DNA from 2 places in the Carnobacterium inhibens subsp. inhibens DSM 13024 genome. Region 2 is predicted to be linked to the other one. Evidence: riboswitches for the same ligand, from Rfam matches in the RefSeq annotation. Region 2 holds a riboswitch; the other holds the start of a gene.

Region 1 (3,424 bases), 1.6 Mb from region 2:
TTGGAAACGTTTAAAGGAAGATGCAAAACATTTAAGTGAAATTGGAATAACCAGTGTATGGATTCCACCATGTTTTAAAGGTACAGGAACACAAGACAATGGATACGGAATATATGATTTATACGATTTAGGTGAGTTTGATCAAAAAGGTACTATCCGCACAAAGTATGGTACAAAAGAAGAATTAATAGCAGCAATTGATGAGCTGCATAAATACGAAATCCAAGTTTATGCAGATGTTGTTTTAAATCATAAAGCAGGCGCAGATGGAGTTGAACGATTTAAAGCGATTGAAGTGGATCCTGATGATCGCAATCAAACAATCAGTGAACCCTATGAAATTGAAGGATGGACAGAGTTTACTTTTCCAGGTAGAAAAGGGAAATACTCTGATTTCCAATGGCATTGGTACCATTTTTCAGGAACGGATTACAATCAAGAAAACGAGAAAAAAGCTATTTATCGTATTGAAGGTCAAAATAAAGGCTGGGCCGATGACGAAACAGTAGATAACGAGTATGGCAATTACGATTACCTCATGTATGCTGATATTGATTATAGTCATCCAGAAGTTGTTGAAGAAACAAAAAAATGGGCTAATTGGTTTATTGCAGAAACTGGAGTAGATGGTTTTAGGTTAGATGCTGTCAAACATATTAACGAAAATTTTATTTATGAATTACGCGAAAGTATTGAATCTAATTTTGGCAAACAATTTTTTATTGTGGGAGAGTATTGGGACCAAAATTACTCTAGTTTAAAGAATTATTTAGAGAGCCAAGGCTATAAAATGGATCTATTTGACGTAGGATTGCATCACCAATTAGAACAAGCTTCAAAAATGGGTAACGAATTTGATTTGACACAATTATTTGATCAAACGTTAATCCAAAATAATCCCATGCAAGCTGTAACTTTTGTAGATAATCATGATTCTCAACCAAATCAATCGCTGGAATCCTTTATTGAGCCATGGTTTAAGCCTGCAGCTTATGGAGTTATCTTACTAAGACAAGAAGGCTATCCAGTGCTCTTTTACGGTGATTATTACGGTATCAAAGGGGATGATCCGATTGAACCTCAACGTGAAGTAATCGATAAATTATTGTACCTTAAAAAGAATTATGCTTATGGAAATCAAACAGATTATTTTGATCACAGAAATTGTATTGGTTGGACTCGATCAGGAAATGAAGAGTATCCAAAAGGGTGTGCTGTAGTCATCTCAAATAGTGAAGCTGGCTTTAAGGATATGTTTGTAGGAGAAGACAAAAGCGGATGCGTTTATGAAGATTATCTAGGTAATTGTACAAATAAAATAACGATTGATGAAGAAGGTAATGGTCATTTTCTTGTAGAAGCTGGTTCTGTATCTGTGTGGGTGAATAAAGAAGAATAATTAAATTAAAAGAAAAAGATCGAATTGTTGCTAACTAATGAATAGACTGAAAAAGTTTATTCATTAGTTATTTTTTTGTACTCTTAATGTCTAATTACTTAAGAGAATTGATTAAATAGTTTGTATATAGTAAGCTTATAAGTAATTAAATGTTTTGCAGGGGGACACATTTGTGTTGAGAAGGTAAAACCTGACCCTTTGAACCTGTTAGTTAACACTGACGTAGGGAGCACTAGGTACATATCTGTTAAATTATACGTACTGAGCTCTCCATTTCTATGGGGAGCTTTTCTTTTGTAAAACTTTTAATTGCGGGGGGACACGCTTGTGTTGAGAAGGTTAAAACCTGACCCTTTGAACCTGTTAGTTAATACTGACGTAGGGAGCGATTAGTGTTTTTTTCATACACTTTTTTTAGCCTCTACGCTTTTTGTAGAGGCTTTTTTTGCTTGCGTCCAAAATAAAGGAGGACTGAGAGTTAGATTTTTGAAGAATGGTGAAAAGAAATGGCAGACAAAAAAGTAGAGGAAAGAGGAATGAAATATGTTAATACAAATTAAAAAAAAAGCTCCTTTAGTGCATTGCATGACGAATTACGTAGTTGCTAATTTCACAGCGAATGGGTTACTTGCAGTCGGTGCTTCGCCTATTATGGCTGATGAAGTTAAAGAGGTATCTGAAATAGTATCGATTTCTCAAGCATTGCTTATTAACATTGGAACAGTGAATGACCGTACAGCAGAAGCTATGCTGCTTGCAGGCAAAAAAGCAAATGAATTATCTATTCCTATTGTGTTGGATCCAGTAGGTGTTGGTTCTACAAGTTATCGCAAACAATTGGTTAAGCACCTTCTGAAGAAAATTCAGTTTGATTTAATTCGGTGCAATGCAGGTGAGCTAGCGGCAATTGCCGGTGAGGTTTGGCAACCAAAAGGTGTAGATAGCGGCACAGGTGAAATAGATATTGCTAAAATCGCAAAACGAGTTGCTTTGCAGTATACGTGCCTTGTCATTGTAACGGGTGAATCAGATTTTATAACAGATGGGCATGAGGGAATTCATGTTTCAGGAGGCAAGAAAATAGCGACACACATCACAGGTACTGGGTGTTTATTAAGTGCTATCTGTGCAGCGTCGCTTGCGAGCAGCGGTATGAATCCAATGCAAAGTTTAGCAGCGACGTTAAAAGATTACAAGCAAGCTGCTGAACAAAGTACAAATGAAGTGGGTACGTTTGCTTTACAATTTATGAACACATTACAAAAATTATCGGAGGTTGAGAGATGACTGCACTAACAATAGCTGGATCAGATTCAGGTGGCGGTGCTGGAATTCAAGCGGATATAAAAACATTTCAAGAACTGGGTGTATTTGGAACAACAGCAATAACAGCATTAACTGATCAAAATACACTAGGAGTACACGGTATTTTTGAAGTATCGCCAATTTTTGTACAGCAACAATTACAAACAATACTAGATGATTTTTCTGTAAAAGCAATTAAAACAGGAATGTTATTTTCAGCTGAAATTATTGAAGTTGTGGCTAAAATCGTACAACAATACCAAATTCCACTAATCGTTGATCCAGTGATGATTGCAAAAGGCGGAGCAAGTCTTTTACAAGATGAAGCAGTAAAAACGTTAATCGAAAAGCTGTTTCCTTATACAACAATTTGCACACCAAATATCCCTGAGGCAGAACTTTTAACAGGCAAACGGATTAAAAATGTTAAAGATATTGAAGAAGCTGCACAGCAAATCCTTCAAATGGGGGTTGAATGCGTGATTATAAAAGGAGGTCATTTAGATGGAGAACAGGCAACGGATAGAGTATACACTCGTCAGCATTCTTTTTCAATAAGTACCCCTCGTATACAAACAAAAGATACACATGGGACAGGTTGTACATTTTCTGCAGCTCTTACAGCAAATATTGCAAAAGGACTGTCCATACATGAATCGATTATTGAAGCAAAAAAATTCATCCATCTAGCTATTTCTACCCCTCTTCATATTGGAAATG
Region 2 (3,424 bases):
ATCATAGATAAAAACATTTACTTCAAAATTTAATTTAAAACTACGGATATCAAAATTAGCTGTCCCAATCGAACAGATATCTCCATCCACAACTACTGTTTTTGCATGTAAAAATCCATTATCGTAAATATATACTTCTGCACCAACTGCTGCCATAGCTTCAGCATAATACATGGTAGCCCGATAAATAAATGGATGATCTGGTTTATTCGGTATCATGATTTTAACATCAATCCCAGACATTATAGCAATTTGAATAGATTCCAATACTGAATCATCTGGAACAAAATAAGGCGTTTGAATAAAAACAGACTCTTTAGCCATACTGATCATCTTAATATAACCCTTTTTGATTTGCTCAAGATCTGAATCTGGGCCACTCGAAACGACTTGTACGTTCGTATGCCCTTTTTTATCAATTAAAGGGAAGAAATTTTCTTCATATTCCAATTTATGTTTAGGAACTGCTGCATTCCAATCCATTAAAAATCGACTTTGTAATGCTAGGACAGCATTTCCTTGAATTTTTAAATGGGTATCTCTCCAATAGCCAAATTTCTTATACTCGCCTAAATACTCATCTCCAACGTTGAAACCGCCAGTATACCCAATTTTCCCATCAATAATCACAATTTTACGGTGATTGCGGTAGTTAAAACGTAAATTAATCAATGGAAATTTTGAACCAAAGAAAGGTTCAGCTTTGCCACCTAATTTTTTTAATTTTTTAAAAAAATTAGGCTTTAACGATCGAGAACCTAAAGCATCATAAATAACTAAAACATCAACTCCAGCAGCTGCACGTTCTTCTAAGACTTTAAGAACACGTTTCCCTATTTTATCGTTATGGATAATATAATAGATCATATGAATGTGATGCTCCGCTTTAGAAATATCTTCTATTAAAGAATTAAATTTCTGTGCTCCATCAGTGAACAATTCAATTTTATTTCCTTTAGTTAAAATTGATTCGTCACTTTCTAAAAATAAACTTGCCATTTCTTTTGCGTTTTCAGTAGCTTGTTTAGCAGATAATAAATTTTCATCCTCTGCTAACATTTCTTTTTGAGCTTGTACGAGCTCTGGCATTCCTATATTTTCTTGAGACTTGATATCAAATATCTTTTCACGGGTCAATTTTTTCCCAATAAACAAATAAAAAATGAATCCAATTCCTGGTAAAAGAATCAACACAAGCAACCATGCCCAAGTAGCAGCAATATCTCGTTTCTCACGAAAAACCGTAATGACAGCAAAAACGATATTTAAAAAGAAAAAACCCAAAAGTATGTATGTGATAATCTGCATCGACGTATTCCTCTCCAACTTTATTATTAGTCAATCTTACTACTTCCCTAATTTTTTAGCTACTACAAACTAGCGAACTGCAGGAATTCATTACCAAAAAAGAGATTGGGCAGCTGCCACAATCTCTCACTTATTTATCCTTAAAAAAAATGGTTAATGTTTACTTTTTGGTAAAAACAACATTGGAGTCGTTTTAGCTATGATGATTAATACAACGCTTGTTACTATTCCAGTAACGAGTGCACTTCCACCGTTCGCAATAAATGAATACCAAATAGGATTCATTCCTTCTGGAGCATAACTTCCCCAAAAATAATACCCTGCAATAAAGTGCCAGAAGAAACGAGCTACTGTTCCTAATATCGTTCCAAAGACAATTAATTGATATTGCTTTAGTTTTTTATTTTCTTTAAAAGATCGTTGGATAGGTCTGCTTACCAGACCTGCAAAACCAACAAAAGCAAAAGCAACAAAATATTCTATAAATCCTTGTAATGGATGCAATATACTAGCGTTTCCAACTAAGAAATGCAATACTCCCCATAAAAATCCTGATGCAGACGCTGCTATAAAACCATACCTAAATGCAAACAACGTTAACGGAATCATCCCTAACGAAATTGTAAATCCTGTTCCAATATTGGTTGGAATCAAAGATAACACAATTGCTAAAGCGGCAACTATCGTCCCTTCTATCCAAACACGTAACCTCATACTACTCAAAAAAAACTCCTCCTTCATGTGTTGAACAGTGCCACACATCAAAGGAGGAGTCCGAATAATCATTTTAACACTATTATTTCGTCCCCGTCACAATCCCTACGCTCGTACTAACGAACAGGTTCCAAGGGTTAGAATCTATTGATTCAATCTCAGCTTTTTACAGCACCCCTTTGTGATGGTTGTTCATTCAATTTTACTTCCATATAATATAGTACAATTATACTGATTTTTTGTCAATATACGATTTGATGATTCAACTATTAAGCAGATTAAACTAGACTGCCCTCAAGTATTTTTGAGTAAACAAACTTATACCCATCTGCTTCCTTTACTTTCTTTTTAGTATCTTTGAATCCTGATTTTAAATACATCATTTGTCCACTGATGTTATCGTAATCAATCAACAAAACAATTTCATTAATAGAAGAAAACCGCTCTTTTATATACTCCGGTAGTTTTTCCATTGAAGCTTTTCCGTATCCTTGCTTTTGATACCGTTTATCGACCGAATGGGCTTTTAAAAGAATAGCATTGGGATTTGAGACATAGTTTAATACCGAATTTCCTGTTTGAAGGATAAAGAAACCTACCATCGTATCTTGGTCTAAGATCAAGATAGGGTATTTTTCATTTTCATGTAAACTTTCAGTCATACCGACCATAGGCATCACTGTGTAAGGATTTTTTTCTATTATATAATCTTCTATCATAGAAACATCGCCTACTGTTGCTTCTCTTAGTATAATATTTTCCATCCTATTCATACACTAACCTCCACTGATTTATTGTATTAAACCTCTTTATAAGCCTACCTTACCTGTCCCCATCCCATTCAGCATAAAATTCTGATAAATAGTGTTCCATAAAAGCATGTCTTTGTTCTGCTAACTTTTTCCCAGGAGTTGTATTCATTTCTTCCCTTAGTTTTAACAATTTTTCATAAAAATGCATAATAGCTGTATCTTCTCCAGAACGATAATCTTCAATAGTAAGATGTTCACGTGGTTTTTTTTCCGGATCATGTATCAATCGATTTTTTGAACCTGAATAGGCCATTGTTCTAGCGATCCCAATTGCTCCTATTGCATCCAATCTATCTGCATCTTGAATAATTTTTCCTTCTATTGAAGTCAATTTAGTTTTATTTGTCCCACCTTTGTATGACATGTGAAGAATGATATCCATTATTTGTTCTGTTTCTTCTTCAGTTATAGGATGAGTTGAAAGCCAACTTCTAACTTTCTTCTCCCCATCAGCTTCTGTTTTATTCATTTTTTCATCAGCCACATCATGTAAAAGAGCCGCCATCTCGCAAATAAAGAAATTTATTTCTTTACGTTCTTGTTTTGCAATACTTTTTGCTAAATTTCTGACTCGATGAATATGCCACCAA

The links. Region 2 has a riboswitch for thiamine pyrophosphate ahead of thiT (energy-coupled thiamine transporter ThiT). Riboswitches for the same ligand answer to the same signal wherever they lie in the genome.
Region 1: another riboswitch for thiamine pyrophosphate. It lies ahead of thiM (hydroxyethylthiazole kinase); the one in region 2 lies ahead of thiT (energy-coupled thiamine transporter ThiT).

Annotation. Positions count from the first base shown of each region.
Region 1 covers NZ_JQIV01000006.1:1,763,250-1,766,673, forward strand. The annotation lists gene BR65_RS09660 (alpha-amylase) at 1-1,399, shown strand, start outside; TPP riboswitch at 1,548-1,645, shown strand; TPP riboswitch at 1,703-1,801, shown strand; gene thiM (hydroxyethylthiazole kinase) at 1,943-2,686, shown strand; gene thiD (bifunctional hydroxymethylpyrimidine kinase/phosphomethylpyrimidine kinase) at 2,683-3,424, shown strand, end outside.
Region 2 covers NZ_JQIV01000006.1:180,073-183,496, reverse strand. The annotation lists gene cls (cardiolipin synthase) at 1-1,308, opposite strand, end outside; gene thiT (energy-coupled thiamine transporter ThiT) at 1,462-2,031, opposite strand; TPP riboswitch at 2,108-2,211, opposite strand; gene BR65_RS02050 (GNAT family N-acetyltransferase) at 2,301-2,795, opposite strand; gene BR65_RS02045 (HD domain-containing protein) at 2,845-3,424, opposite strand, start outside.